One region of the Bacillus pfraonensis genome, then DNA from elsewhere that is predicted to be linked to it. Evidence: a T-box and tRNA genes for the amino acid it is inferred to sense, from the RefSeq annotation. Region 1 holds a T-box; the other holds one or more tRNA genes.

Region 1 (14,398 bases):
ATAAATATTATGGAAATGTTCGTATTTTAGAGGATAATGAAGAGAAGGAAAGCAGACTTGCACTTGTTTATGCAGTAACGATTGTGTTAAAAGAAGGATTACGTTTACTTGGAATGGGTGCTCCGGAAGAGATGTAAGTAAAACAATTTTATAATTTAAAAATGCTAAAGGATACTATGTTTTATAAAATGCATAGTATCCTTTTTTTATGAGATGTAGAAGTGTACTTAGATTAAATAGTGAATACATAATTTATATGCAGGAAATAAAAAGAACCCAGAGAAGAAATACTTGATAAACTGCCTGTTCATGTAGGGTAAATTGTCGATGTGTATTTTTTTATATAAATACTAGGAACGGGGACGAGAAACTTGAAAAAATTAATAGCTTCTTGCATGGTATGTACATTGTTTTTAGGTGTTGTAGGCTGCTCGAATTTTTCTGATAAGGAAGAGCAAGAGAACGCTACATCGCTAGCCACTATAACAAAAGTTGTACAATTTGAAAATAAAGATGTGGCTTCCATTGAGTTAAAGAATGCAAAGACAAACAATAGTAAAAAACTAGCTAGCGAATCTACTATGCAAACCGTCATTGATGGTCTTCAAAATGCAAAAAAGAAAGAGGTATTTATAGACAAAGAAGCACGGGACAATATGAATGCTGTAATGACATTAAAATATAATGGTGGAGATAAACAAGATTTCTTAGTGTGGTTAGAAGGAAACAATAGGCAGGTTATGTTTGTAGAGAGTACCAATGAACAGCATGGATCGGGGTATGAAGTGAATGGTACATATGCTAAAAACATTATTAAATTGTTTAAATGATGGCCGATTTTCGGTATCGGAGGAATTAAGAAAATGGCAGACATATTTAGTAATCCAATGTTCTTAGTTTTGATTCTCTTTCCAATGCTCACGATTATATTAAGCTCAGTTGTTTATTGGAGAATCAAAAAATATTTGTTATGCCAATCATCGTTTTCATACTCTCCTTATTATTTATGTTGATTTATGCAAATGAAACCTTTCTTTCTTTGGTGGTCATATATATAATTTTATCACTGATAGTAGGAATTTTTATTAAATTCGTTTTCCTTAAATGAGATAAGGCTTCTAACTTCGTATACGTGTTAGAAGCCTTGTTTTTTAATTTAAGCGTATGTACGAAAAATAAATATGTCGAAATTGTGTACGAATACAATTCGATTCGATATTAATTTTGAAAACTTTGCCCCAATCATCCATCTCCTATAGAAAAACAGAGATAGTCTTGTTATTATAGCAAGCAGAGTCCTTTTTATAACTCGAATAGATAGAATTGTGAGAAAAGTTCAAGAAAAGGATGCACACAAGGGAGGAACAACATGAAGCGTGTTGCTTGGTTTACTGATAGTACAACTGCAAACTTTACAACAAGTGAAGATAATTTTGTTATACCGATTGAAATTGTTATAAATGGAACAGCCTATAAAGATTGTGAAGAAGGTGTTCGTGAACGTGTTTATGATGCGTTAAAAGAAGGTGTAACGGTAACCACATCACAACCTAATTTAGGAGAGATGGTTTCACTTTTCTCAAAATGTAAAGAAGAATATGAAGAAGGATTTGCTATCACAATTAGCGGAAAAGTAAGTGGTACCTATCAAAATATGAAACTTGCCGCAGAAATGGCAGGATTTCCTTTAATCGTAATAGATAGTGAAACAACAAGTTATCCAATGGATGAACTTTTAATAAAAGCACAAACGTTATACCATGAGGGTATGACTTTACAAGATATACAAAAAACAATACAAGATGCTGAGCGTAGTCCTTACTATGTATTTCCAAAAGATTTGAAAGGTCTATATGCAAGTGGACGTGTGAAGGGTGTACAATTTATACTAGGCAGTCTACTAAGTGTAAACCTAATTCTAGAAGTAAAACATGGCGAACTTGTGTTAGAGAAGAAAGTTCGTAAAATACAAAAATGCAAAGAATATATGCGAAATGAACTTGAAAAAGAAACTTCAAAAGTAGTACATGTTTTTCATGCGAATGATGAAGAAGGAGCAGAAGAATGGATCACCTATTTTAGAGAAGTATTTCCTGAAATGGAGTTTCTAATTTATCCGCTTCCGATATCTTTTGCTGTTCATGCAGGTGCTGGAACAATTGCGATTAGCTTTTCGAAAGGGGAAACCCGTGAATAATTCACGGGTTTTTTTATTGTTTTCGTCCATAGATTTTGTAATTACGGCTATAACCTAATGTCATTTTTTCATTTTCCACAAAAATAAGCACAGATAACAGAAAAGAACAACACTAAATATGTAGAAAGCATTTGTTAATCCAAATAAATCTGATAGACTTCCACTAAGTAGCGGGCCGAAAAACATACCAATTGAGTAGGCTGTATTATAAATAGCAAAAAGTATTCCATATGCTTGCATTCCATTTTTATCTGCAAGATATGTAAGTTCTGGTAAAGCAGGTGCTAGTAAAAGACTAAAACTAATTCCAAGGATAGCGAGTATAAATATTTCAAGGGCGGTATGAGAAACAATTGCTGTAAATGGGAAACATAAAGCAGCTAAAGCTATGCCTATTGCCATCGTTTGTTTTCTACCAATTTTAGTTGACAGTGTACCGATGATTGGTGCTGTAAAACCATATGCGAGAGTTGGAACAGCAAATAAGAGTCCAATTGTTCCAGGGCTAAGGTGTAAGGTGTCTTGTAAATAGAGAGGAAGAGTTGGCTCTAAAGCGCTAGGTAAGGCCGATCCTAGAATAATTATACCGATCATAATAAATAGGGAATGCATATTCAAGATAGATCGATAGCTAATTCGTTGGTGTGAGCTGGATTTTGGTTCATTAGGAAGTAATATCATTCGTAATATACCATCAACGAGAGCAATACTTGCAGCGATAATAAAGGGAAGATGATAACCACCCCATTGATAAAGCGCCCCGCCAATTGTTGGCCCAAGGAGCATTCCAGCTGCTTGTCCCGATAAAGCGAGACCCATGGCTTTTCCACGTTCTTGTAGAGGGAACACATCTGCTAGAAGTGCTAATCCAGCTGTCCATGTTGCCGCGGCAGATATACCTTGTAACATCCTTGCGAGTACAAGCAACCAAAAGCTATTTGCAAGTCCGAATAAAATGGTTGCGGCTGCGAATCCAAATAAACCTAGAATCATAGGAAGACGTCTTCCAACCTTATCGGAAACTACTCCTAAAATGGGGGTAGAGAGAAGTAAAGTAATCGCGTAACTACCAAATAAAAAACCAATCTCTGTTTGGGAAGCACCTAGGGTTTCTGCGTACCGTGGTAAGATTGGGACGATCATTCCGTAGATGAGCATATCTGTAAAGACAGCCACTGCTACAACCCATAATGAAGCTTTTTGTACACGAGACATTTTTAATCTAGCCTCCATCAATTTCCCTCCGTGTTCTTCTTATTTTCTAATCGAGATAACATTTTTTCCATTTTTTCAATGAAACGTAGCTGTATTTCGCACTGTTCATAAATATTTTCAAAGATAAGACTTACATGCTCTGGAATCTCTATCATTTTTTCTTTAATAGATTGTCCAGCTTTCATATTTTTGTACATTTCCATAATTTTCTTTTTTTGATCTTGTAAGGCGGATGAGATGTGTTCAAGAGAAACAGTATTTGCGTCGAAGAAAGTGAGTGCTGTATATAACTCTGTTGGGAAAGCAACTGAAGAATGCTGGAATGACTGAATCATGAGTGTATGAAACTCATCTTTTCCAGCAGGCGTAATACTGTAAATTGCTTTGGAACGATTCCCTGTTTTTTCAACAGCATCAAGCTCTACTAATCCTTCTTTATCCATTTTTTTTAAGGCATGATAAATCGAAGCGGGAAAAACACCTGCCCAAGTATCAGTTTGTGCAGATTGCATAGCTTGCTGTAATTCATATCCAGACATAGGACCATATTGCATGAGTAAACCTAGTACCATTAATCGTGTCATATATATCCTCCGTTCAAATAGGAAAAGTGGAATACTAAACGTTTAGTATTTATTTACAATATATATGGAAATATTTGTTTTGTCAATAAAAGGATGGGGTTTATTTTATCCTGCATTAACGGGCAATAAGACTCTAACCACGAAATCAAAGACGGTAAAATAGGATACAAACACCTCGGAAATTTTGATATATAAAGTGAAACTTCAATCAGTGGGGAGTTTCTCCATCCCAACTGATTGTTAGCCCTCACTAATCGGGCTTTTATGGACTGTTTATCTCCCATCTAAACTTCTTCGTATTCTCTTAAGTTTTGAGGTGGGAGTATTACAGCCCGTTAAAGCTGGATAAATAATGATCAACTTAATAAAAAGGTTGTATTTTATTAAATTAAATAAAATACATGGAAAAATAGTTATTTTTCTTATTTTTAAATAATAATTCAAACGATATCGTTTATTATTGAGAATTATATAAGGTTTTTATTGAATACCTTATATATACTGTGTAAAATCTAAGAAAGCAGATAAGGATACTACTTACAGAATTTGTGAGCGGGAAAGCCCACGAGCTTTAGCCGTGGGAGTGGTCAACGATGCGTAATAAAAATAATTACTTGAGGTGAATGCATGTTAGAATTTAGGAGATTAGAAACATGTCTGAAAGAAAAGCGATTTATAGATGGATTAAAAGATGTGAATCAAGAAATTGCAAACATACGGAAAATGAATACATTATCTTATGTGAAAGATTGGCTTTCTTCGATTTTGTCAACTGAGGAATTTGATACGTTAATCCGCCTTACAGATGAAGGGCTTATGCACCAATATAGTGCCTTTTTAATCCGCTATTCATATAAAAAATTCTCAAATATGAGAACGCTCTCTTTATATTGTGATGAGCTAATTGATGACCGAAAAATACTTGATGCTGAAAAATTATTAAAGGATGCGCTGGAAGATACAAAGGTAGATCAAATAGATTCTGATATTTTATCAAAAGCATACTTTACATTGGTAAGATGCCTTTTAGAAATGAAACAGAATGAAGAAGCATTCCTATATATGAAAAAAGCTGAGAGTTATAGTACACGTCCAGTTTTTGATAAATGGGGCTATTTTTATATACAAACAGGAGAATGGGAGAAAGCAGAGCAGTCGCTTTTATCTGGGATGAAGCATAAGGAAAATGAAGAGTTGGCGATTTACTTATTATCACAGTTATATGCATATAAAGGGAAACAGAAACGAGCGTTACAACTGATTAACGATGCGATAGACCAGTTTCCGCAAGTACCGTATTTTTATTTTGAAAAGGTGAAACATTTACTAGATTTACAGTGTTATGAGGAAATGCTGACTGTAATAGATAAGATCAACCTGATATTGCCGTATCATTCGTATAAAACTTATTTTACACATTTACGTGCAGAAGCGTTATATAAAATGAATAACACTGAGGATTTACTTGCTTTATTAAAAACGGAAGTGTGTTTAAGAAAGTCGCTATATCATAATATAGAAAAATACCGGGCTGGAAAAAAAGTAAGATTACCATTAGTTCCAATCGTACAAAAAGATAATTATTGTGTTCCAGCGAGCTTGGAGATGATGCTCCGCTTATGGGGAGAAAGCCGTACACAAGATGAAATCGCGCATCATATATTTGATGTAACAGGATCGAAGTTTTCAGACACGGTAATGTATTTAGAAAAACTGGGCTATGTTTGTCATTATTTTAAAGGAACGAAAGAGAACTATAAAGCATTACTTGATCAAAATATTCCAGTTTTATTAAGTATAGATATTGAACATGCATCCCACGTTCAAGTTCTTTCTGGATATGATGACCAGTTACAATCTTTTTCGGTTCAAGATCCTAATTTTTTGGAGCCGCTTTTTATCGAATATGAAAAGTTGCAGGAAAGATATCGTTACACAGATGGTTTATCTATTGTATTTGTTCCTAAGGAAAAAAGAGAACAATTGTCATTTTTACTAGAAGAGGAAGATGTATATTTCCGAACGCTATTCTCCTTGACAGATCATTTAGAAGAACAGGATAAACAAGGGATTGAAAAACTCGTATCTTTTTTACAAGAGACAAGCGAAAATCCGTACACGTGGTTATACACAATTAAACATATGGATGTTGAAGTGAATCAGGAATTTATTCTTCATTGTGCCAAAAGGTTAATGGAAAGATATCCTGATTCAGATTTTGTTAAGCTCCATAGTGCACAATGCTTTATCCGTATGCAAGATCTAGAGCGAGCTAGTGATATCTTGCAAAGTGTCGAGAAAAAGAATAGCCAAGCGTTGTATCATTTTATACATGGACGTTATTCTGTAGAGAAAGAAGAGTATGAAGCGGCTATTTCTAGTTTCCGCTCATCTTTACAATTAGATGCCGACCAGCCAATCGCATGGAGTTTTCTAGCATTATCATATATGTATATCGATCAGTCTGAACAGGGATTGAAAATGTCACAAATTGCACTCGGGCGTCATCCGGACAGATTTGTTCTTGTAAATCATGGCTTGATTTTAATGGATTTAGAGCGCTATGCAGAAGCATATGAAGTGTTTAATGATTTATTGAAAGAATATAAGTATGAAGCGCATATATGGTATGAAAGAGCCAGGTGTGCGCATCAAATAGAGAAATTGCATTTAGCAATTAAAGGACTTCGCATTGCAATTCAATTAGATAAAACAGTACCATATCCATATGTGAAACTCTCAGAAATATATGAATTAGATTTAGAAGATAAGAAGGCTGCAGAAGAAATTTTATTGCAGGGCATCGGAAATTGTGAAGAAGCAACGTCATTATATGTTCGATTAGGAGATTTACATTTTCAAAATGATGAATTTGAAGAAGCTGAAAAAATATATAAACGTGCTTTAGAAGAGAATAATAGAGATGTTTATTCTCATTTTGGTTTGATTCAAATTTATGTGGCAAAAGAACAGTATGATGATGCAAAACGTTACATTTTTAGCATGGAAAAGCAATTTGAACAAAATGATGAGTTTTTAATGAATGCAGGAATGGTGTTATGGGATGCTGAAATTGAATTAGGAGCTAATGAAGAACAATTAAAGATAGCGTTGTCTAAGTTAGAAAATGGTATCCGATGTTTGAAAAATAATATAGCAAATATGTTAGAAGAATATGTAAATAGAGTTGAAGGAACGGCATTTGTACAACGTGGGATAACATTTTTAAGAAAACTAGGAAAAGAAAGACCAGATGTAGTCGAGTATGACTGTTATGCTGGTATTTTATATGAATCTCTTGGACAATACGATCAAGCGATGAAACGATACAATCAGGCAATAAAGCACAGAACGAGTACGCTTCCGTATTATCGCATCGGTGAATCCCTTATGGCATTAGGGGAATTGGAATCGGCAAAAAATGCGTATGAGACTTGCTTAGAAATAGATGCAAACTTTATAGGAGTACATTTGAAGTTAGCGGAAATATATGAAGCAGAAGAAAATCGATTAAAAGAACAATATCATATGCTTCAGGCAATGCTGCAAGAGCCGATGATTGTAAATATGGAGTATCTAGCAGAGCTTTCAGTAGAAAATGGTCTTCATAAAGAGCTTCTATCTAAGTTAGATAAATTAGATGGTAAAGTAGATGAAATGTGGCGTTTAGATGCTCTTGCATATGTATATGGTGCCATGAAAGAGAGAGAGAAAGAACAAGAGCTAGTGGAAGAAGCTTTACAAATGGATGAGGAACATGTAGAAGTACGATATCACTATGCAAAAGTACTTGTTAAAAATAGGGATTCTGAAGTGCTTCCATTTGTTACAAGTTTAATAAGACAAGACATTGAAAATGAGCGTGTATTTAAAGTGTATGTTCAAGCAATGGAACAGGAGCAGAAATTATCTCAAATACGAGATTCTCTTCATTTGTTGCCCGTTAAGAAAAAAGAAAGAAGTACGGCATTTATGTACGCTGGATCTGTACTTGCTGAGAGGCTAACTGCACAACAACAAAATGAAGAGCCGAAGAAATCAATTTTTACAAGAGCGTTTTATCGAATGAAAAACCGTGCGAAAGAAATTTCGCTTATTACAACTGTAATTGATCTATTTGAAATCTCTTTAAAATTAAATGCTAGAAATAGTATGGCAGCGCAGCGTTTAGCGATATTTTATGAAAATGGAAATATGATTACAGAAGCGATAGATGTATTGCAAACATCATTAGAAAACATTTGGAATGTTAGCACGGCAAGGCAACTTGTAAATCTTCTTATTGAATATAGGAATGAAAATGAAGAAATGTTAAGAGATGCTCTTGAATTCATAAAGCAGATGATTAGAGAAGAGCCAAATGATTATGACATTCTGTTATTACATTCAAATGTTCTATTCATGTTGGGGGAAGAAAAACAGGCAGAAAAGATTTGTTTACAATTAATTGAAAGAATGCCTTTTGTGAGCCGTGCATTCCTTGCTTTAGCGGAAATCTATCAAAGTGAAGCAAGATTTGAAGATTCTATTCCAATGCTAGAAAAAGGAGTCGTGCATCATCCAAAAGATAATGGAATATTTCTCGCTTTAGCAGCGTCTTATCATCAGATTGGAAAAACAGAAAAGGCAGAAGCACTAACAAATCATATAATAGCTTTCGGTTCTTCGGATTTGTTAGTTCGATACAATAGAGCATGTTATTTAGCTGTTTTAAAGAGAAATACTGAGGCGAAAGCAGAACTTGAAACGGTTCTTCATGAAGATGAAACTGGATTTTTTGCAGAACTTGCGGAAGAAGATGAAGATTTAGCGGAAGTATGGGAAACGATAAAGTGAAACTTTAATCAGTGGAGTCTTATTGTCCGTTAATGCGGGATAAAGAAATAGAAATTTTTCACGATGTTTAAAATTCGAGAACGAGGAAGAAAATGAAAAAATATTTTTGAATTGATTGACAATTATATATTTTATGGAATAAAATAACTGTTAATAAAAGTATACAAATCTGAAGACGAGAAAGAGTAAAATATCGTACTGTTCTCCAGAGAGCCGGCACTGTGCTGAAAGTCGGTGTACAGACTTTATTTGAAAATCATCTCCGAGGAGCCGTGGCTGAATAAAGTAAGCTCGGACGGATGTCTACCGTTACAAAGAACGCGTATGGTAGTACGTTGCTAAGTGCTATTGGTGAAGATGCTAATAGAATTAGGGTGGTAACGCGGGTAAACCCGTCCCTACTTATAGGGACGGGTTTTTTGTGTGCTTTTACAAAATTTCAAAGGAGTGATTGTAAATGGAGAAGGTAGATGTAAAAGAATCAGCTGTAGGGAGAGAAACACGAATTCGCAAGCAGTGGAACAAGCAGAATATCTTTGAGCAATCCATTCGAAATCGTGAAGGTGCACAATCTTTCGTTTTTTATGAAGGGCCACCAACTGCAAATGGATTGCCACACGTGGGACATGCGCTTGGACGGACAATTAAAGATTTAGTAGCAAGATATAAAACAATGACTGGATATAAAGTACTTCGAAAAGCTGGCTGGGATACACATGGATTACCGGTAGAATTAGGAGTTGAAAAACAGCTTGGTATCTCTGGTAAACATGAGATTGAAGAATACGGAATTGAACCATTTATTCAAAAATGTAAGGAAAGTGTATTTACGTATGAGAAGCAGTGGCGTGAATTTACTGAGAGCATCGGATATTGGGTCGATATGGATGACCCGTACGTAACGTTGGAGAACCCTTATATCGAGAGCGTATGGCATATTCTTGGAACAATTCATGAAAAAGGGCTCCTATATAAAGGGCACCGAGTGTCTCCATATTGCCCAAGTTGCCAAACATCACTTAGTTCACATGAAGTGGCGCAAGGATATAAAACAGTAAAAGATTTAAGTGCAACTGTGAAATTTAAAGTACTAAGTAGTGAAAATGAATATTTTCTTGGCTGGACAACGACGCCGTGGACGTTGCCTGCTAATGTAGCACTTGCTGTACATCCAAATATGGAATATGTGAAAGCAGAGAAAGATGAAACTGTTTATATTGTCGCAAAAGAGCGTGTAAATGATGTATTAAAAGATGGCTATCAAGTATTATCTACTCATAAAGGAGAAGAATTAGTAGGTACTTCATACGTAGCACCATTTCCTATGGATGAAGTTACGAATGGATACCGTGTTATTTCAGCAGACTTTGTTACAGAAGATAGCGGAACGGGGCTTGTTCATATCGCACCAGCTTATGGAGAAGATGATTATAAAGTGGTGCAAAATCAAGGAGTATCGTTCCTGCATGTTGTGGATGAGCAAGGTAAGTATACGGACGCTGTTCCGTTTTTACAAGGTAAGTTTGTGAAAGAATGTGATGTTGATATTGTTCGTTATTTAGCTGGAGAAGGCTTGCTATACCATAAGGAGAAATATGAACATAGTTATCCGCATTGCTGGCGCTGTGATTCACCACTCCTGTATTATGCTGGAGAAAGCTGGTTCATTCGGACAACTGAGATTAAAGAGACTTTCTTACAAAATAATGATGCAGTCACATGGTATCCAGATCATATGAAACACGGGCGATTTGGGAAATTTTTAGAGAATATGGTGGACTGGAATATTAGCCGGAAACGATACTGGGGAACACCGTTAAATGTATGGGAATGCGAAAACTGTGATCATCAATTCGCACCGAAGAGTATCGATGAATTAAGAAAGCATAGCGTAGGGCAGACAGTTGAAAATTTAGAGCTTCATAAGCCGTATGTAGATGAAGTGAAAGTATGCTGTGAAAAATGTGGCAATTCAATGACTCGTACGCCAGAAGTAATTGATGTTTGGTTTGATAGCGGTTCAATGCCGTTTGCACAGTATCATTATCCGTTTGAAAATAAAGAGCTTTTTGAGGAACAATTTCCAGCAGATGTAATTGCCGAAGGTGTTGATCAAACGCGTGGTTGGTTTTATAGCTTATTGGCAGTAGCGGCTTTATATACTGGAAAAGTACCATATAAACGTGTGTTATCTCTTGGACATGTGCTAGATGAACAAGGACAGAAAATGTCTAAAAGTAAGGGGAATGCACTAGATCCAGTAGAGTTAGTTGAAAAGTTTGGTGCAGATGCATTAAGATGGGCTCTCCTTGTTGATAGTGCGCCATGGAATGCAAAGCGCTTTTCGGAAAGAACAGTGCAAGAAGCGAAATCAAAACTTGTAGATACGCTTGTTAACGTATATAGTTTTTATGTTTTATACGCCAACCTAGATGAATACAATCCAAAAGGGGAGTATGAGGTTAAGAGAACGAAATTAGATGAGTGGGTGTTATCACGTCTTCACAGTACAACGAAAAAAGTAAGAATTGCATTAGACGAGTATCAATTTACAAATGCAGCTCGTGAAATTGCGGCTCTTGTAGATGAGGTTAGTAATTGGTATGTGAGACGTTCTCGCAATCGTTTTTGGGAGCCTGATATGAATCCTGAAAAGGCAGCAGCATATGAAACACTGCATGAAGTGCTTGTTACACTTAGTAAGTTACTTGCTCCGTTTACTCCGTTTGTAGCGGACGATATTCATCTGAACTTAGAAGGAAGTAGTGTTCATGTAACAGATTATCCAGCAGTAGATGAAACAGTTATTCAAACAAAGTTAGAACAAGAAATGGATGCTGTTTTACAAGTTGTCGAACTCGGACGTAGCAACCGAAATCAACATACATTAAAAGTAAAACAACCATTAGCTGAACTTGTATTACTTGATCATCATGAGCAGAAAGTGGACTGGGAATCTTATCGTGATATTGTAATGGATGAGCTGAATGTAAAAGCATTTCATGTAGAATTAGATGAAACGAAGTATACATCGTATCAATTAAAGCTGAATTTTAAGACAGCAGGACCGAAGTTTGGGAAGAACGTCAATGCTGTAAATCAGTGGTTAAAACAATTATCGCAAGAAGAAGTACAAAGCTTTATTGTAGATGAAAAAGCAATGTGTAAGCTTGTCTCAGGAGAAGAAATTACAGTAACAGCTGAAGATGTATTAGTAGAAAAGGTACCAAAAGCAGGATTTTCTAATACGACAAATGGACAATATACAGTTATGTTAGATACAAATGTGACAGATGAATTGTTACAAGAAGGAGTAGCACGAGAATTTATCCGAGCTGTTCAAGAGTATCGAAAACAGTTGAATTTACCAGTTAATTTACGAGTAGATGTTATTTTGGATACAGACGCTGAATTGCAAAACACATTAATGAAGCATAAAGGTCTATTAGAAGAAAACTTGTTAGTAAAACAATTTACGTTTCAAGCATTATCACAAGAAAATGATGAAATTTCTTTAGGAGAGAAAAAGGTTCGAATCAAATTAAGTCCGTCTAGCTAATTCACAAAAAGTAGTATGTGATAGAAAGTGAAATTACAAAATCCTGTATGAATCATACAGGATTTTATTTGTTTTCTCAGTAATGACGTGATTTTTGTATTACGATTGATTATGGCAAATAACTAAATATCATAAATCTCTAAATACTCATAGTGATTTATATTTTTCGAAAGTATTTATTCCTTTCATACACAAATATTGAGAAAATATTACTTTATCTATTCTTATGGAAAAGAGAAAGGTAATATAATCAACCTTATAGAATTACTCGTACATTCAAAATTTATTAAAGAGAGTGGAGAGTGATTCGAATGTTGAAAAAAAGAGTAGTGGCAATTGCTGCGGCAATACCGTTAGTACTAGGGACAGTATCGACTGTTTCCGCGGTGGAAGAGAAACAAGTAAAGATAGATAGGTATTCTCCTCAGGAAAAAGCAGCCGAATATTTAAAAGCGAATGCCGCCCAATACTTATTAAAGCCGGATCTATCAGACTTACAGTATATTTCAACAACGGATACACAGGTAGCTTCATATGTTAGATTTCAACAAGTAGTAAATGGTGCTCCCGTATTTTCAAGACAAATAACTGTAACTCTTAATGGAAAAGGTCAAGGATTACTTGCAGTTTCTGATTATCAGCCTGTTCAGAGTGTGAAAGAAATAAAGCAAAAGATTAGTGAAAAAGATGCAGAACAAAAATCAATGGCATATGTCGGCGGAGAAAGTGAACAAAATTTATGGGCTCCAACAATGAATGAATTTGGGTATGTCATTGAAGAAGGAGTTGCTATTCCGGTATACCGAGTTGTAGTCCATTCCAATCAACCATTTGGTGCGTGGGAAACATTTATTGATGCTGAGAGTGGAAAGTTAATTAAAAAGGTTGATATAAACCGGAAAGCAGAGGGGACAGGAAAAGTATTCTTGCCTAATCCTGTTGTATCAAGTGGTAGTTTAACTGGATTAAAGGATAATAATGATAAAGATTCAGTAGAATTAAATAATCAATTAAAAACGGTTACTTTAAAAGGTTTGAATGGAACTGGCTTTTTAATTGGAGATTATGTCACAATTTCTTCAAAGGCAAAAACAAAGTCTTCAACTCTTCAATTTAATTACACTCGTTCTAATGATAGTTTTGAAGATGTAATGGCATATTACCATATTGATACTTTACAACGATATATTCAGCAAATAGGTTTTAAAAATATTAACAATCGCTCAATTAAAGTAAATGTGAATGGAACGACAGCTGATAATTCTTTCTATTCGCCATCAACGGAAGCTTTAACATTCGGAACGGGTGGAGTAGATGATGCTGAGGATGCAGGAATTATCGCACATGAATATGGGCATTCGATTCAAGATAATCAAGTTCCGGGATTTGGAAACTCTGCAGAAGGCGGGGCGATGGGAGAAGGATTTGGTGATTTCTTAGGTGCAACTTATGAGGATGCTGCATCAACGACAGGATATGGTAAAGCCTGCGTAGGAGAATGGGATGCGGCTTCTTATTCCAATTCAAATCCAACATGCTTACGCCGATTAGATAATAATAAAGTGTACCCAAGAGATGTGCAAAATGAAGTACATGCAGATGGAGAAATTTGGGCGCAAGGAGAATACGAAATGGCGCAAGCTTTTGGCCGTGATGTAGCGACAAAAATTATTTTACAATCACATTGGTCATTAACGCCAAATGCGACATTCCGTGATGGGGCAAAAGCGATTAAGCAGGCAGATGCTCTTTTATACGGAGGACAACATGCGGCTGAAATCGATCGGATTTGGGCAGCACGAGGAATTAGTACAAATTAATATTGGTAATAAGAAAAGAGTCGCGACTACATGAAGAATCGCGACTCTTTTCTTAAGGAAGTTGTTTTTTAGTTTCCTTAAAAACAAAATGTTCTTTAAATTTTCTTCCTTCCACTTTCTGACCATTTCGCATTGCACGGAAAGGATGCTCTTGCCATGTAATCATGACATCTACTTCGTCTGCTTT
Region 2 (18,791 bases), on a different contig from region 1:
TTAACATCAGAGGCTTTCATCGATACGATAATATCATGGAAATCTAAGTCCTCTAAAATTTTAATATGATGAAGAGCACTTTCAACCATACCATCTGCAGTAGGGTATCCATATTTTTCTAAAATATGACGTTCTAATGAACCAGCATTTACACCAATACGAATTGGAATACCACGTTCTTTCGCAGCATTTACAACAGCTTCTACTTTATGGCGACGTCCAATGTTACCTGGGTTGATACGTACTTTATCAATGCCACCTTCAATTGCTTTTAATGCAAGGCGATAATCAAAGTGAATATCAGCAACAAGTGGGATGTTAATTTGTTTTTTTATATCAGCAATTGCGTTTGCTGCACGTTCGTCTGGAACAGCAACGCGGACGATTTGACAACCCGCTTCTTCTAAACGCTTGATTTCAGCAACTGTTGCTTCCACATCATGCGTTTTTGTTGTTGTCATACTTTGTATAATTAATTCATTATTACCGCCAATTGTTAAATTACCGACTTTAACAGGACGTGTTTTTGTACGATGAGTCATTTCATTCACGAATAGATCGCTCTCCTTATAAAAGAAGTTTCTTATTTTGTACTTCGTATCAAATATAGTATATGTGATATGAAGCAATAGAAACCTATATGCTCGGTTTCACTTTTACTATTGTATCAGCGCCTTTATGTAATTGACAAGGATTAAGTGATTGCTCATTGATATAACGGAAATTTGTAAGATTTTCCGACCTGTATTTTTGTTGCAGACGTATTTTTATTTAACTGTTTAAAATCACCGATGACCTTTTCAATAGAAGGAATTTTTTTCTTATTAATCGCTTCTGTAATCGATAAAACGGTATCTCCTGTTTTTACTTCAATTGCTTTATACTGTGTATCTGATTCTTTCTTTGCTTTTGTATCAACACTTTCTTTTTTTACAGTTTGAGCAGCTGTTGTTTTTTTGTATGAACTTAACATTGGTAAAGTACCAATTTTTATATCGTAATAAAACACGTAACCGAGAACAAGCACAAGTAAGAGTGCACCAAGTCTCTTCATATTCCTCACTCCTTTGTTAGGAAATATATGCTTGTCCAAAAAAAAAATGCCAAAATGGCATTTTTTTATAGTTCTTGTTTTTCTTTCGGTTTTGGTATTTCTTTAATTGTTAAGTATAGAACAATTAAAATGATGGCAGTGTACAGATAGAATGTTCCTGGCACATTTATGTTCAATAAATCCATAATCATGAAGAAAATTGTTGGAATTGTATAGCTGTAAGCTGTTAATGTCCAAACTTGTTTGTAAGATACTTTTCGCTGGCCAACCATTGCTGAACCGATAAAGGCTAAAATAGTTGTACCTAAGAACGAAATAAATAATTGGAACAAGTAAATGAGTATTCCAACACCGAACATAAGGAAAGGGTAAACATTATCGATGGCTGATACAATACCTTGGATATCTTTTTTCTCAAATGTACCATTGCCGAAATCGCTGTAAGATTGACTTTGAGTTTGATTGTTATTAATAGATACAACTTTATCTTTTAAAACGAATACACCTTGTTTATTTGCATATGCATTCGTATCTGTTGCATTAGGATCAAATACGAAAACAAAATCTCCATCTTCTTTTATAATAGGTTCTTTAATGTCAGCATGAAGCTCACCATTCTTAATTTTAAAATCGGGGAGATCTTTTTCAATGGATTGATGTACAGAAGAAACGACATCTTGTACGAAGTTTCCGAATATAAAAGTTTTAGGAATCGTTGCGATTAAACACAATAACATAACGTACAGAATTGTTTTTCCCATTTTTTGAAAACGAAAAAGTGCCATGTCCTTTGGCGAATATAAACTTTTTACTAGTTGTGTAAATATGGACATATATTCACTTCCTTTGCTATATGTATGATAGATTGATGCATAAAGTCATTGTAACGTACATATCTAGAGAATCACAAGCTATATCGTATGAAATAAGATTAATGTTCCGGTAATTGGATTGTATAGAGGATTTATTACTTATAAAAGCCTTTCTTTCTAGGTGGTGAGTGCATCCGTCTGAAGCGATCAAATCTTTTTCCTGTCCTGTGCGCAATGAAAACAAAGAGAGAAAATGAGTGTAGGTTACTTTTTGTTCTGCGTAGCAGAAAGGTAAAAATATAATTGACACTTTTCTTTTGTATATGGTAAATTTATCTTACATTTCTTAAAGAATATATCTCGCAGTTTTCAGCTTTTATGAATGTTCTTTAGGGATTTGGTGGTGAATCTGAATTTCAATCACCGCTATATACATAATTTTGGACCCTTAGCTCAGCTGGTTAGAGCAGACGGCTCATAACCGTCCGGTCGTAGGTTCGAGTCCTACAGGGTCCATATCCATTTCACATGTTTATCATGTAGACGAGAAGCTTCCTTGTAGAAGGAGGCTTTTTTTTACGAAATATATGAGCATTTTGTTTGAAAAGAAATGGGAATTTTGCTACGTTAATGATAGCAAGACAATGTAATTTAATTTGTTTTCACCCTATGGCAATTAGGGTAAAATGAAGTTGTATGCTAAATTATTTTGGCAATACATAAACTGGGAGGAATGTAACAATGGCAAAACATGAATTACCAAATTTACCTTATGCGTATGATGCTTTAGAACCTCACTTTGATAAAGAAACAATGAACATCCATCATACAAAACACCACAACACTTACGTAACAAACTTAAATGCTGCGTTAGAAGGTCATGCAGAATTAGCTGACAAAAGTGTTGAAGAATTAGTTGCAAACTTAAATGAAGTACCAGAAGCAATTCGTACTGCAGTACGAAACAACGGTGGCGGACATGTGAACCATACTTTCTTCTGGACAATTCTATCTCCAAACGGTGGTGGACAACCAGTAGGTGAACTTGCAGCTGCAATTGAAGCGAAATTCGGTAGCTTTGATGCATTCAAAACAGAATTCGCAAAAGCTGGTGCAACTCGCTTCGGTTCTGGTTGGGCTTGGTTAGTAGTAAACAATGGTGAGCTAGAAGTAACAAGCACTCCAAACCAAGATTCTCCTTTAGCAGAAGGTAAAACTCCAGTTATCGGTTTAGACGTTTGGGAGCATGCTTACTACTTACATTACCAAAACCGTCGTCCTGACTACATCGGTGCATTCTGGAACGTTGTAGACTGGAACGCAGCTGAAAAACGTTACCAAGAAGCTAAATAATATCGCTTATTCCGTTTTACGTAAGTTGATATTGAAGAAGCTAGGGGAATATTCTCCTAGCTTTTTTGTATGCTTTCTTTTACATAATTGCGTCGGTCTTTGGAAGACTAGAACATGAAGTAAAGGAGAGTTATGTATGAAGTGGAAACATGTAATTGGCGATGTCGAGGTGAATCGTGATTTAGTATTGTTACTTGTTATGGGGGGATTATACACGCTCGCGATTTCTTTATCCAACACGTTTGTTAACATTTATTTATGGAAACAAACACAAAATTATGTGAACCTTGGATTGTATAATTTAGCAAGCGTTGTATTGCAACCATTAACATTTCTTTTTGCAGGGAAATTGGCAAAGCGGATAGATCGTGCCATTTTACTGCGAATTGGTGTAGGAACATTAGCGGCTTTTTTTGTTGTTGTCTTACTCGCAGGAACACGTGCTTCACATTATATTTTATTACTTGGTGGTCTTCTAGGGATTGGTTATGGTTTTTATTGGCTGGCATTTAATTTGTTGACGTTTGAAATTACAGAGCCTGAAACACGTGATTTTTTTAATGGTTTTCTCGGTTTGTTAACATCCTTCTCTGGAATGATTGGGCCAATAGCAGCTGGGTATACGATTTCGCGTATGGAGAAGTGGACTGGGTATACGGTTATCTTTTTTCTTTCATTAACTTTATTTGCAATTGCTGTTGTCATAAGTTTCTTTTTATCGAAAAGAGAATGTGAGGGACGCTATGAAATTGTTCAAGTTTTGAAAGAACGTAAAATCAATAAAAACTGGGGAAGGGTTACACGTGCACACTTTTTTCAAGGATTGAGAGAAGGAACGTTCGTTTTTGTTATTTCCGTATACGTCTATTTAGCATCAGGAAGTGAATTTGGGCTAGGGAAATATAGTTTAGTCAATTCAGCTGTTTCTTTTATATGCTACTATTTGGTTGCGCGTATATTAAGAAAGGAATGGAGAAAAAAAGCGATTTTACTTGGTGGAATTATTTTGTATATCGTCGTATTTTTAGTTGTTTTTCACGTTACATATGTAAAACTACTCATTTATGCAGCATGTATCGCTATTGCTTACCCAATTCTACTTGTTCCATATGGTTCTATGACATATGATGTAATTGGAAGAGCAAAGCAAGCCAGAGAGTGGCGAGTTGAGTATATTGTTGTACGAGAGCTATGGCTGAATAGTGGGAGAATATGTTCTGTTTTAAGTTTCTTATGCGCAGTATCATTTTTTCCACCAGAAAAAAGCTTACCTGTTTTATTATGTATTCTTGGAGCTGGACATTTACTTATTTATTTTGCTGTTAGAAATGTCAAATATGGGGAAGGAAATCCAAATAAAACAAGGATTCCAGCACCTGAAACAACACAAAATCATACCGAACGAGAAGGTTAACTTCTTCTGGGTTTTATGCTAGAATAAAAGGACATGTGAAACAGCAGTGAGGACACCTGTAACTAGGTGTCCCTTTCCTATTACATAGCTGTTGGTAGAGGGGGTTCGTATGAGTAAAAAGAAGAAAAAAAAGAAGACCCACGTTCCGTTCCGGCTTAACGTGTTGTTTTTTTGTGTGTTTTTAATGTTTTCAGCGATCATTGTGAAGCTTGGAATGGTACAAATTGTACATGGTGAAGATTATAAAAATGAGGTTGAAAAAAAAGAAAACTCAACAGTAAGTAATCCGGTTCCACGCGGGAAAATCTTTGACAGATATGGTCGAGCTGTTGTGGATAATAATCCAGTTCGTACCATTACGTTTACAAGAATGAAGGGGTCAACTTCAGAAGAACGTTTAGAGACGGCGAAAAAATTAGCAAAGCTAATTGAAGTATCGCCAGATAAATTAACAGAACGGGATAAAAAAGATTATTGGCTTTCGTTACATGAAGATGAAGCGAAAGAAAAGATTACAAAGAAAGACCAAGCAGAATTTAAAGCAAAGAAAATTGATGATAAAGAAATTGCAGAGCGTCAGCGTAATCGTGTGACAGAGGCGGAAATCAATCAATTAACAGCGGAAGATTTAGAAATACTTGCAATTAAGAGTAAAATGGACGGCGGGTATGCAATGACGCCGCAAATCATAAAAAAAGATGTAACACCAGAAGAATATGCAATCATTAGTGAAAACTTAGCGTTGTTACCAGGTATAGATACGACAGTTGATTGGGATCGTAAATACACTTATGATGATATGTTCCGCAGTGTACTTGGTGGTGTGACAAGCTCAGATGAAGGGTTACCAAGAGAACGATTAGATTATTTCCTTGTACGAGATTATAATCGTAACGACCGCGTTGGTAAAAGTTATATTGAACAACAATATGAGGATACACTTCACGGTACAAAAGCAGAAGTGAGAAATATTACAGACAAAGATGGTAATATTTTAGAAACGATAAATGTATCTAAAGGGCAACGAGGCAATGACCTAAATTTAACAATTGATATGGAACTGCAAAAGCGTGTAGAAGAAATTCTTACAAAGAGTTTAAAACAATATGCAGGATCAGAGCCACTTTTAGATAGAGCATTTGTTGTGATGATGAATCCAAAAAATGGTGAAGTTTTATCTATGGCTGGAAAACAAATCGTAGAAGAAAATGGTACGAAAGAGATAAAAGACTACGCACTAGGAACGATGACAAGTGCGTATCCGATGGGTTCAACCGTGAAAGGTGCTACAGTACTAACGGGGTATCAAACAGGAGCAATTCAGCCTGGGGCAACGTTATTGGATGAACCGATTAAATTGAAAGGTACACCAGTAAAAGCTTCTTGGAAAACGATGGGTTATATTAATGACCTAACTGCCTTAAAAATGTCTTCTAACGTATACATGTTTAAAACAGCTATGAATATTGCTGGGGTACCATATGTTCGAGGTGGTACATTAGATATTAAGAAAAAAGCATTCGATGATATGCGTTATTATTTTGGACAATTTGGGCTTGGAGTGAAAACAGGAATTGATTTACCAAACGAAATATCTGGCCAGAGGGGATCAGGATCCCAACCAGGTTTCTTATTAGACTTATCGATTGGACAGTATGATACGTATACACCGCTTCAACTTGCGCAATATGTTTCAACAATTGCAAATGGTGGCTATCGTATGCAACCACAAATCGTTAAAGAAATTCGTCAACCAACATCTAAACCAGATGAAGTTGGAAAAGTGATTCAATCGATGGAACCGAAAGTGTTAAATCGTGTTGATATGCCTGAAGATCAAATCAAACGTGTTCAAGAAGGATTTAGACAAGTATTTAATGATTCAGGTGGTACTGGTGCAAAATACTTTAGTAATGCACCATATAAAGCTGCCGGGAAAACAGGAACAGCGCAAACATTTTATGGCGGTAATAAAGACATCGGAAGAAATGCAAAAGGCGAGCCTGTACCAACTTATAACTTAACATTAGTAGGTTATGCACCGCTTGATAACCCTGAAGTTGCATTCTCCGTTGTTGTTCCATGGGTACACAACGATAAGTCTGGAGTTAACGGAGATATCGGCCGTGCCATTACGGATGCTTACTTTGAATTGAAGAAACAAGAAATTACAGGGGAAGCACCTAAGGACGAAAAAAGTAAAAAAGAAGAATAAAAAATATGTAAATTTGGCACACTATCTCAAAAGATAGTGTGCTTTTTTTGTATTTTATGCATAGAGTATAGTAATTGTGGACAAGCATATCATATATGAAAAATGAGGTGCTGAAAAAATGAACTCTCTCATAGTATGACCGGTCATATATTTACTTTTGAGAAGAGAAGTGAAAATGAGAAAAGAGCATCGTATTCCTTCACATTAAGTTGAACTTTACAAAACTTTTACAAATTATTAAAACCGAATTAATAGTTCGGCAGTATTCTTATATCTGTAATCCTGTTACTTCGGGATACTTCTAGGAGGAACTACACGTGAAGTGGACAAGGAAATGTATCACGATTTTCGTAATATCGACATGCCTTACGTTTTCGTATGTGTCTACTACATCTGCTGCTAATGATGTGAGGGAAGTGAGAGTTGATGGATCCTCAACTGTATTTCCCATTATGGAAGCGATAGCGGAAGAGTACACAAAAAAAGATCCGCGTGTAAAAATTTCTATTAGTATATCTGGGACAGGGGGAGGATTTCATCGTTTTGGAAAAGGTGAAGTAGATATTAATAATGCTTCACGAAAGGTGAAACAAGTAGAAGAAGACTTTATGAGAAAAAACTCCGTCCAGTTTACACCATTTGAAATTGCTTATGATGGCCTTACAATCATTGTGAATCGTCAAAATACATGGGTAGATAATATGACAACAGAAGAATTACGTCTATTATGGAGCGAAAATGGAAAAACGAAACGATGGTCACATATTCATCCAGAGTGGCCACATGAAAAAGTGCAATTTTATGCGCCGGGTGTGGATTCTGGTACGTATGATTATTTTCAAAGTTCTATCTTGCAAAACAATCGTCTTGCAAAAACAGTTTCTTTATCTGAAGACGATCAAGTCATTATGCAAGGAGTAATGAATGATAAAAATGCAATTGCATTTGTGGGGTATGCGTATTATATGGCAAATCAGGATCAGGTAAAGGCCATAAAAGTAAATGGTGTACGACCAACGAAAGAAACCATTCAATCAGGTGCCTATAAGCCATTGTCAAGATCGCTATTTGCTTATGTAAATCATGCTTCTATTCGAAATAAAAGCAGTGTGGCAGAGTATGTGACATTTATGATGCAACATGCGGGCAGACTTGCTGAAGAAGTCGGATATGTTAAGTTGCCCTCACAAAAATATAATGAACAGCTGCGAATGTTAACAGAAATAAAAAGATAATGTCAGGGTGGAAAGGGGTTTTCATCTTTGGCTCGAAATGACAAAAGTCAAATTACATTTTCTGTGCAACATTTGATTGAAAGAAATACAATCAAAAGAAAAAAAACGCAGCGAATCAATCGAATGGTTCCGTTACTATTAATGGCAATTGCTAGCGTATCTATTATAACAACAATCGGAATTATTGTTACGTTAGCGAATGAAACGATTATGTTTTTTCATGAAATATCAATATATTCTTTTTTCACCGAAAAAGAATGGTTACCATTTTTTGCAGAGCCGAAGTTTGGGATACTTCCTCTCATATGTGGGACCGTACTTGTAACAACAATTGCTATGATAATAGCTATTCCAATTGGAATAGGATGTGCCATATTTTTAAATGAATATGCTTCACACTTTGTTAGAAAAGTGTTAAAGCCCATTTTAGAACTACTAGCAGGAATTCCTACAATTGTATATGGTTTTTTTGCTTTAACAATTGTCACACCAGCCCTACAGCGTATCATTCCAGATTTACAGTTTTTTAATGCGATTAGTCCAGGGGTTGTTATAGGGATTATGATGGTCCCAACAATTGCTTCTCTTTCTGAAGATGCAATGGGAGCTGTGTCTAAAGGAATAAAAGAAGCCTCACTTGGGCTAGGTGCCACACGTTTTGAAACTGTGCGAAAGGTTGTATTTCCAGCTGCGTTTACCGGTATTATGGCTGCGATTCTATTAGCGGCTTCACGTGCAATTGGTGAAACAATGATTGTGGTTATTGCTGGAGGTTCAACGCCCAATGTATCGATAGATCCGACGCACTCTATTCAAACGTTAACGGCTTATATTGTGCAAGTAAGTTTAGGTGATGCTCCCCATGGAACGATTACGTACTATAGCATGTATGCTGTAGGTGCGACATTACTTATGTTCACATTCATGATGAATATGATTTCACAGCAGATTATGCGCCGTTTTAGAAAGGCGATATAAGATGAGAATGCTGAATCATAAGAAAATAAAAAAAAATATGGCATCTCGTTTTTGGAAGGATCAAATATATAAGTCGATTTCTTATATGACAATGCTATTTTCTATTTGCATACTAATTGTATTGCTTTATCAAATATTTGAAAAAGGTGTAAGTTATCTTTCAATAGATTTTTTTATGAACTTTGCTTCGCGTAATCCAAAGCAAGCTGGTATTGCCGCTGCATTGTCAGGAACAATTTTATTTATGAGTATAGTAGTGCCAGTTTCCTTTGTATTTGGGGTAGGGACAGCTCTTTATTTAGAACATTATGCAAAGCACTCTGTATTCACAAGGGTCATAGAATTAAATATTCAAACATTAGCGGGTGTGCCATCTGTTGTGTTTGGATTGCTTGGTTTAACCATCTTTGTATATGGTCTTCAGTTAGGGGAGAGTATCGTAACAGCAGCATTTACAATGAGTCTTCTTGTATTACCAACTGTTGTTGTGTCGAGTCAAGAAGCAATTCGTATGGTACCGAGTTCTCTGCTAGAAGCTTCGTATGGCGTTGGTGCTACCAAATGGCAAACGATGTATCAGATTGTATTGCCAACTGCCTTGCCAGGAATTTTAACGGGATGTGTTTTGGCGTTATCGAGGGCAATTGGAGAGGCGGCACCACTATTAGTCATTGGAGCGCTCGCTTTTGCTAATTATATCCCATTTAACATGTTTGATAGATTTACAGTTTTACCGATTCAAATTTTTAATTGGATGAGTAGACCGCAAGAGGAGTTTCAGCATGTAGCAGCAGCCGGTATGATTGTTTTATTAGGATTGTTGCTCATTATGAATGCGGTTGTCTTATGGTTACGAAATCGTAAGTAGTGGATGAAAGGGGAATTCAAGATGGTAGCAACAGTAGTAAATGTACAGGTAAAAAATGAAACGAAAATTGAGTCAGCAACGAAGAAAGTTGTATTTGATACAAAAAATTTAAACTTATGGTATGGAGAAGATCATGCATTAAAAGATGTGAATTTAAGTATTCATGAGAATGAAGTAACGGCAATTATTGGACCGAGTGGTTGCGGGAAATCAACATATTTAAAAACGTTAAACCGTATGGTAGAGCTAGTACCGATCGTTCGTACGACGGGAGTAATTGAATATCGTGATCGAAATATTTTTGATAAGTCATATCCTGTTGAAGAATTACGCACACATGTTGGAATGGTATTCCAAAAGCCGAATCCATTTCCGAAATCTATCTATGAAAATGTGGCTTATGGTCCAAAAATCCATGGTATTCGTGATAAGAAAACACTTGATGCAATTGTTGAAAAAAGTTTACGTGGTGCGGCGATTTGGGATGAATTAAAAGATAGATTGCACGATAATGCATATGGTTTGTCGGGTGGCCAACAACAGCGTTTATGTATTGCTCGTTGTTTAGCGATTGAGCCGGATGTAATCTTAATGGATGAACCAACATCAGCATTGGATCCGATTTCTACATTAAAAGTTGAAGAATTAATTCAAGAGTTAAAGAAAGATTTTAGTATTGTCATTGTAACGCATAATATGCAACAAGCTGCACGTATCTCCGATAAGACAGCTTTCTTCCTAAGCGGTGAGGTTGTTGAATATACAGATACAAATAAATTATTTACGACCCCTACAGATAAGCGAACAGAAGATTATATTACAGGACGATTTGGTTAATATTTTTGGGAGTAAAGCCCCTCTTACAAGGGGCTTTTATTACTTTATATATACGCAACAGCTAAAGGGGGAAACAACGTGGTAAGGGAGCAATTTCATTATGACTTACAAACATTACAACAAAAGGTGATTGAACTTGGAGAATTGGCAAGAGAAGCTCTTTTTCGTTCTATGGAAGGACTTCGAAAGAGAGATGTAGAGACAGCGTTAGAGGTCATTGATGGTGATTACCGTATGGATAATTTAGAAGAAGAAATTAATGACCTTGCACTTATGTTAATTACAAAGCAGCAACCTGTTGCGAGTGATTTACGACGAATTTTTGTTTCGATTAAAACGGCAACAGATTTAGAGCGTATTGCAGATCATGCTGTAAATATTGCGAAATCAACAATTCGGCTTGGAGAAAAAGATGTATCTGTCAACTTACAGAGTTTAGAGCAAATGTTTACGATTGCCGCAAATATGTTAAAGTTATCGTTAGAAGCATATCAAGAAGAAAATTTAACCTCTGCAAAACAAATTGCAGAGATGGATGATTCTGTTGATGAAATATACGGGAGAGCGATTCGTGAGTTTATTTCATCTATACCTGAACATCCTGAAGCGATTACGCAAATTACACAATTATCTTTTATTGCACGTTACATTGAACGTGTAGCAGATCACATTACGAATATTGCCGAGAATGTTTTTTATTTAGTGAAAGGGAAACATTATTTGTTAAATGAATAAGAAGAAAATGCGAGCAAGTGATAAAATATCACTTGCTTTTTTTGTCAAAACATGACAAAAAAAGCTCGTTGTTTTGTTTTATCTATGATGATAAGATGTATCATAATATGGAAAAATAAAACAATATAAAAAAATTGGTGAAGGGGCGGACAACTGTTACTAGTTGAATTTTAGTAGTATGTTTTTCTTTTATTAAACCCTAAAGTAAGCGCTTACCTTAGGGCGTAGTGAAGTAAGTGAAAAGGTTAATTTCTACATAAGTGACATACATATGATATACAAGGTCGTTCAACATTATAAAAGTGGAGGATGAATGTATATGAAGGGGGTTATTTTAGCTGGAGGAAAAGGAAGGCGTCTTAGGCCATTAACATGTAATTTTCCAAAGCCAATGCTACCATTACTTGAAAAACCAGTGATGGAATACAATATTGAGTTACTAAAGCGTCATGGCATTCATGAGATTGCAATTACAGTTCAATATATGAGCGTGGCTATCAAGCGATATTTTGGTGATGGAAGTAAATGGGGAGTAAAGTTGCATTATTTCGAAGATTCACCACCACTTGGTACGGCAGGGAGCATTAAACAAGCAGAAGCGTTTTTAGATGAGCCATTTGTTGTAATTAGTGGGGATGCATTGACGGATTTTAATTTGTCGAAAGGAATTGAATTTCATAAGTGTAAGAATAGGTTGGTCACGATGTTCGTGAAAGAAGTGGAAAACCCACTGTCATTTGGTTCAGTCATTATGAATAGAAAGCAGGAAATTATACGTTATATGGAAAAACCGAGTTGGAGTGAAGTGATTTCCAATACTGTAAATACAGGAATTTATATTATGGACCCTCAAATTTTTTCTTATATTCCAACAACTCAGTTTTTTGACTTTAGTCAGCATGTATTTCCTCAGTTAGAAAATAAAAAAGTGCTCTTTGGCTACGAAGCGGACGGTTACTGGTTAGATATTGGTACGTTAGAACAATATCGACAGGCGCAGTTTGATTTACTAACAAAGAAAGTACAGGTCCCGATTTCTTATACGGAAGTACTACCGATGGTTTGGATGGGAGAAGGAGTAACGATTGAAAAGGGAACTAAAATACATGGGCCGTCTTTCATCGGGGCAGGGGTAACGATTGGAACAGGGGCGATAATTGAGCCGTATGCAATTATTGGTAAGCGCAGTACTATATCAGATTATACGCATTTTCAAAAAAGTATTGTTCTTGCTCATACGTATGTAGGAAAACGTTGTGAGTTATTAGAAGCGACCGTTGGAGAAAATACAACGATCAAAGATGATGTTACTTTATTTGAGAAAAGTGTGGTAGCAGACCATTGCCAAATTGGGAAAAACACAGTGATACAACAAAACGGAAAACTATGGCCGGGTAAAGTGATTGATAGTCATTCTATCATTGGTTCGTCAGGAATTACTGAAAATGAAAAAACATCAGGTTGGTTACAAAAAAGCAGAGTAGTAGGTAGAGGGAATATAGAAATGACACCTCAAGTTGCTGTAAAAGTTGCAATGGCATATGGTTCTCTTTTTTCAAAAGGGGAGCATATATTGGTTGGCGGATATGCGGATGTAGAAGTTGATATTTTTAAAAAGTTATTTCTACATGCGATCCATGGTGTTGGTTTGTACACGATGGAATGTCAAGAAATGAATGATTCGGCTTTTCAATATGCAATTCATGAACTAGGATGTGCAGGGGGCGTTTTTATTCGCTTTGAACAAGAAGAAGGAATTGTTATGCAACTATATGGGAAAGGTGGTATACAGTTATCATATAAACAACAAAAAGAACTGGAACACTTGTATGCGTCAGAAGCATTTCGTTATGTGTATAATAAAGATATAGGACGAAATGAAACGATACATGTTTGTTTAGAGAAATATGTTGAATCTGTCTTAGCGCATTTAGATATCGAAACGATAAGAAAGCAAACATTTCACCTTCTTATTAATAAAAGAGATGAAATGATTCAGCCTCTACTTATATCCTTCTTGAAAAAACTTGGTTGTACGATTACGTGGATTTATGCTAATGAGCAAAAAGAGCATATTAAATCGTTAATGAAATCTAGTCGGGCTCATATGGGCCTTATGTTTTATGAACACGGAAATAAATTTGAATTATATGATAGTCATGGTGGGATTTACCAAAGTGCAAAATATGAAGAAATCGATGTGCCCAATTTATTATTTGAGACAACAGAAAATGTTTATCCATTATCGTTAAAATTAGGAGAGTGCTACCTTCTATTTTATATGTATAGTAAACAAAGTGAGTTTCAGATGAGATGGCAACAAGATACTTTATATCGTATTGGAAAATTATTTGAACTAATTGCTAGGCAAGGAAACACTTTGTCAATGATGTTAGAGCAATCACCACCCCTTTACTTATTGTGTGATGAAGTTGTTTGTTCATGGAAAGAGAAAGGGAAAGTAATGGGAATGTTATTGCAAGATATGGAAAAAAGGGAGTTCGAAGTATTAGAGGGAATTCAGTTTAAATATACAGAAAAAGAGTGGTCTTATATTGTTTCTGATGCAAAACATCCAAAATTTCTTGTGTACTCACATGCGAGAAACCCAGTAATAGCAAAGGAAAATATGCAAACTCTTATAGAAAAAATTAGACAATATCAAAAGGTGTAGAATTTTTATTTTAAAAGTGGTATTATAGTATAGTCTGATTTAAGTTATTAGTGACTGGAGGGAAATAAGAATGCGTGTGAATATTACTCTAGCATGTACAGAATGCGGAGATCGTAACTATATCTCAAAGAAAAATAAACGTAACAACACGGAGCGCCTTGAGCTTAAAAAGTATTGCAAGCGTGACAAGAAGTCTACGTTACACCGTGAAACAAAGTAAGCAGTAGGAATATTTCCTACTGTTTCTTTTTTTACTATGGTGACATTCCTTATTGAAAAGTGATGCTACATGAAAAGAATGATAAACTGTTCATCAGAACGTAATTCATTTTATGATTATAATCATCTTATAGGGGGAAAAGCTTGTGAAAGAGGAGAAGGTACGTTTACGGAAGAAAATAGTAGAACAAATGAATGCTTTATCGAAAGAGCAGCACAAAACTTTATCAGAACAAATTGTATTTTCTTTATATGAACAAAAAGAGTGGAGAGACGCGCAAACAATAGGGATTACTCTTTCGATGGAACATGAAGTTAATACATACGTTATTATTGAACAAGCATGGCGAGAAGGTAAAAAAGTTGTTGTACCAAAGTGTAATAGAGAGACAAGAACAATGACTTTTCGGCAAATTACAAATTTCGATCAATTAGAAACAGTATATATGAGCTTACGTGAACCGATACCAGCGTTAACAGTAGAAATAGAGGCAAATGAAATTGATCTTCTGTTTGTGCCTGGAGTTGCGTATACAAGACGAGGAGAACGTATTGGGTACGGTGGTGGCTATTATGATCGTTATTTGCTGCAGTATAAAGGGAAAACGCTATCATTAGCGTTTGGTTTTCAAATTGTTAATTATATCCCAACAGAGCCATTTGATCAAAATGTACAAAAAATTATTACAGAAAAAGAAACAATTGGTCAAAATGGACTTGTATAGACAAATAAAAATTGACGAGGCTTTTTCTTGTTGATTATAATAAAATATGTGAACGTTTTCTTATTATATTTCCATAATAAGTGGACATAGAGGGTGATAAAATGATATCGATTTATGATATTCAGCAATTGCTAAAAAAATTTGGAACAATCATTTACACAGGTGATCGAATTGCTGATTTACAATTGATGCAAGATGAATTGCGTGAATTAAATCAATCACAGTTGATTGAGTCAAAAGACTATCAAACAGCTTTATTTTTATTGAAGCAAGAGATTCAAAAAGAGATAAGCAAGAATTAGATAAAGGTAGGTTAGCAAAAATGGAAGAAAAGTGGTTAGTTGGTGTTGACCTTGGCGGGACAACGATTAAATTAGCATTTATTAATGTGTACGGTGAAATTTTACATAAGTGGGAAATTCCGACGAATACAAGTGAACAAGGAAAACATATTACATTAGATGTAGCGAAAGCAATTGATAAAAAGTTAGAGGAACTAGGAGAATTAAAGAGTAAGTTAATTGGTATCGGTATGGGAGCTCCTGGGCCTGTGCATGTTGCTTCTGGTATGATTTATGAAGCGGTTAATTTAGGGTGGAAAAACTATCCATTAAAAGATTTATTAGAAGTAGAAACAGGATTACCTGTTGTGGTTGATAATGATGCAAACTTAGCAGCACTTGGTGAAATGTGGAAAGGTGCTGGTGAAGGAGCGAAAGATTTAGTTTGTATGACGCTTGGAACTGGTGTTGGCGGCGGTGTGATTGCGAACGGTGAGATTGTACACGGTGTAAGTGGTGCTGCTGGTGAAATTGGTCATATTACAGTTGTAACAGAAAATGCATTTCCTTGTAACTGCGGAAAATCTGGATGTTTAGAAACGGTAGCTTCAGCAACAGGTATTGTACGTGTTGCTATGCAAAAATTACAAAATACAGATGAACCAAGTGTGCTGCGTTCCATGTTAGAAGAAGAGGGACGCATTACATCTAAAGATGTGTTTGAAGCGCTTGGTCAAGGTGACGCTTTAGCGGCACAAATTGTAGAAAAGGTAGCTTCTTATTTAGGGCTAGCTGTAGCAAACCTTTCTAGTACGTTAAATCCAGAAAAGATTGTAATTGGCGGTGGTGTGTCTAAAGCTGGTGATGCATTATTACAACCAATTCAGCGCTATTTTGAACAGTATGCATTTTCACGCGCTGTTAAGAGCACAAAGCTCGCGATTGCAACGCTTGGTAATGATGCTGGTGTAATCGGCGGAGCTTGGCTTGTGAAGAAGCATAAATATGAAGTTATGAAGTAAGAGGGTAATCAGTGAGGACGAATCGACATTAAGGCGGGACTACTGATACTTGCGTGATAATGAGAAGAGGAAGGGAGATCCCTTCCTCTTTTTATCCCGCACTAACGGGCAGTAATACTCTCACCTTAAAATTCGGCGGGAGCAAAGAAGTTAGGTGGGAGATAAACTGCCCGTAACGGCTCGATTGGTTCAACTAATAATCAGTGGGGGATGAAGAAAACCCCCACTGATTAAAGTTTCACTTTATGCAAAATCTTGATGAAGAATAGAACTGTAAGTGAATTAAGCAGCAGGTGGGTACCCGCTATTAAGGACAGTCATAATTGTAAACCATCCGAAAACAAGTACGGTTGCAATAGCAAAGCCGCCCGCAAGTAGATTTTTTTCACGTAATGTTCTAAGGGTTGCGAATACAGCTAACAGAGTGACTAACGCAAAAATGATAACAAGACCCATATATGATCCCCCTCTGCTCTCTCATTCTTTCGTTTGAGTTTTTGCAATATTTCTTCTTTTTTATTGTACATGTTTTAGAAATGATTGTCGAGATAGCATCGTTTCTTTTCCTAAGGGAAAGAAATGTTGTATCATAAAAGTAAGTTCAACAACTGGAGGAGATTTAAACATGAAATGGATACAAATGCCGTTAGGGCCATTACAAACAAATGCATATATTTTAAGCAATGATCAAAAAGAATGTATTATTTTTGATCCAGGTAGTGAAGGAGAGAAGCTTGTAACGTATTTGCAAGAAGAACAATTAAAACCATTAGCGGTTTTATTAACACATGCTCATTTCGATCATATTGGTGCAGTTGATACTGTGAGAGATGCTTTTCATATTCCGGTGTATGTACATAAAGAGGAAGCGGATTGGCTAGGTGATGGGAATATCAATGGTTCGCAAATCTTTATGATGAATCGAAGTATTACAGCGAAACCAGCTGATCAAATAATTGAAGGAGAAGGAATGTTAACAATTGGGTCCTTTACATTTGAAATGTTTGAGACACCAGGACATTCTCCAGGCAGTATCTCATATTACTGTAAAGCGGCAAATGCTGTATTTTCAGGAGATGTATTATTCCAAATGAGTATTGGTCGAACAGATTTACCGGGAGGAAGTTTTGCAGAATTAATTGGAAGTATTGAAGGAAAATTATTTATACTGCCAGATGAAACAGCAGTATTATGCGGACATGGACCGGAAACAAATATTGGTTTCGAAAAAGAAAATAATCCATTTTTACAATAAGGAGCCTTATGGGGATGGAGTTCGTTTTAAGAAAATGGATGGAGAAAGAAAAGGATTATTCGATTTCATATAGTACATACATGAACCTTGCGCTATATAATGAGGAGTATGGATACTATATGAAAGAACGTGAGAAGATTGGAAGGAATGGTGACTTTTTTACAAGTAGTAATATTTCTTCTGTATTTGCAAAGACATTCGCACGTTTTTTTATTCGTCTTGCCCAAAATGGAGAAATCCCTCCAAATATCTGTGAAATTGGTGGGGGAACAGGAAGATTTGCCTATGCCGTTTTACAAGAATGGAAGCAGTTCTCTCCGGAGACTTTTGCAGATTTACAGTATTCTATTATTGAAGTGAGTCCTTTCCATAGAAAGTTACAAAAACGTCAACTGGGTTCATTTCAAAATGTTTCGCTGTATAAATCTTATGAGAAGTTAGGTGAGTCTTTTACAGGAGTTGTTTTTTCAAATGAATTGTTTGATGCATTTCCTGTTAAAGTGGTTGAGAGGCGAGATGGTCATTTGTATGAAGTACGGATTACGTATACAGATGAAGGAAGGCTTGCTGAAGTATTAAGACCGATAGAAGGAAGAATAAGTAGTTACCTCCGGAGACGTCATATTCAGCTTTTTGAAAGGCAGCGATTTGAAGTACCAATAGCAATGGAAAACTATGTGCAAGAAATTGCTAGATGGCTTAAGAAAGGCTTATTCATCACGGTAGATTATGGATATACAATGGCGGAGTGGATGCACCCTGCGCACCATGAAGGGAGTCTAAGAGGGTATTATAACCATAGGCTTATTCGAAACCCGCTCGAGTATCCAGGTGAAATGGATATAACAACACATATTCATTGGGATGAATTGAAGGAAATAGGAGAAGAGAATGCTTTACATACGGTGTGGCATACAAAACAGAGGGAGTTCTTACTTGCAGCAGGTATATTAGAACAACTTGCTAGTCATCAAGATTCCGATCCTTTTTCTGAGAAACAGAAACAAAACAGAGCGATTCGTTCTATGATTTTACATGGAGGGATGAGCGATGCTTTTGATGTTGTTATGCAAAAAAAAGGAATATCACATTTTGATGTAAAGAAGTATTTACA

Evidence for each region. The T-box of region 1 lies ahead of ileS (isoleucine--tRNA ligase). A T-box ahead of a tRNA ligase gene usually reads a tRNA of that ligase, here a tRNA-Ile.
Region 2: it encodes a tRNA-Ile, which carries the amino acid that the T-box ahead of ileS (isoleucine--tRNA ligase) is inferred to sense. The anticodon was not compared.

What each region holds. Positions count from the first base shown of each region.
Region 1 covers NZ_JAHCDO010000001.1:219,822-234,219, reverse strand. Annotated here, with positions in the region: gene argS (arginine--tRNA ligase) at 1-137, shown strand, start outside; gene KFD70_RS01155 (hypothetical protein) at 372-830, shown strand; gene KFD70_RS01150 (DUF2651 family protein) at 947-1,108, shown strand; gene KFD70_RS01145 (DegV family protein) at 1,370-2,197, shown strand; gene KFD70_RS01140 (MFS transporter) at 2,258-3,430, opposite strand; gene KFD70_RS01135 (PadR family transcriptional regulator) at 3,430-3,996, opposite strand; gene KFD70_RS01130 (tetratricopeptide repeat protein) at 4,624-8,832, shown strand; T-box leader at 8,996-9,235, shown strand; gene ileS (isoleucine--tRNA ligase) at 9,290-12,391, shown strand; gene KFD70_RS01120 (M36 family metallopeptidase) at 12,703-14,211, shown strand; gene KFD70_RS01115 (hypothetical protein) at 14,264-14,398, opposite strand, start outside.
Region 2 covers NZ_JAHCDO010000016.1:111,837-130,627, reverse strand. Annotated here, with positions in the region: gene ispG (flavodoxin-dependent (E)-4-hydroxy-3-methylbut-2-enyl-diphosphate synthase) at 1-542, opposite strand, end outside; gene KFD70_RS17285 (hypothetical protein) at 707-1,054, opposite strand; gene KFD70_RS17280 (DUF1189 domain-containing protein) at 1,120-1,887, opposite strand; tRNA gene KFD70_RS17275 (tRNA-Ile) at 2,309-2,382, shown strand; gene sodA (superoxide dismutase [Mn]) at 2,608-3,219, shown strand; gene KFD70_RS17265 (MFS transporter) at 3,356-4,633, shown strand; gene KFD70_RS17260 (peptidoglycan D,D-transpeptidase FtsI family protein) at 4,743-6,848, shown strand; gene KFD70_RS17255 (PstS family phosphate ABC transporter substrate-binding protein) at 7,166-8,083, shown strand; gene pstC (phosphate ABC transporter permease subunit PstC) at 8,111-9,061, shown strand; gene pstA (phosphate ABC transporter permease PstA) at 9,063-9,929, shown strand; gene pstB (phosphate ABC transporter ATP-binding protein) at 9,951-10,766, shown strand; gene phoU (phosphate signaling complex protein PhoU) at 10,845-11,501, shown strand; gene KFD70_RS17230 (sugar phosphate nucleotidyltransferase) at 11,821-14,175, shown strand; gene rpmG (50S ribosomal protein L33) at 14,246-14,395, shown strand; gene KFD70_RS17220 (5-formyltetrahydrofolate cyclo-ligase) at 14,541-15,119, shown strand; gene KFD70_RS17215 (YqgQ family protein) at 15,221-15,421, shown strand; gene glcK (glucokinase) at 15,442-16,422, shown strand; gene KFD70_RS17205 (DUF2759 domain-containing protein) at 16,705-16,878, opposite strand; gene KFD70_RS17200 (MBL fold metallo-hydrolase) at 17,048-17,677, shown strand; gene KFD70_RS17195 (class I SAM-dependent methyltransferase) at 17,686-18,791, shown strand, end outside.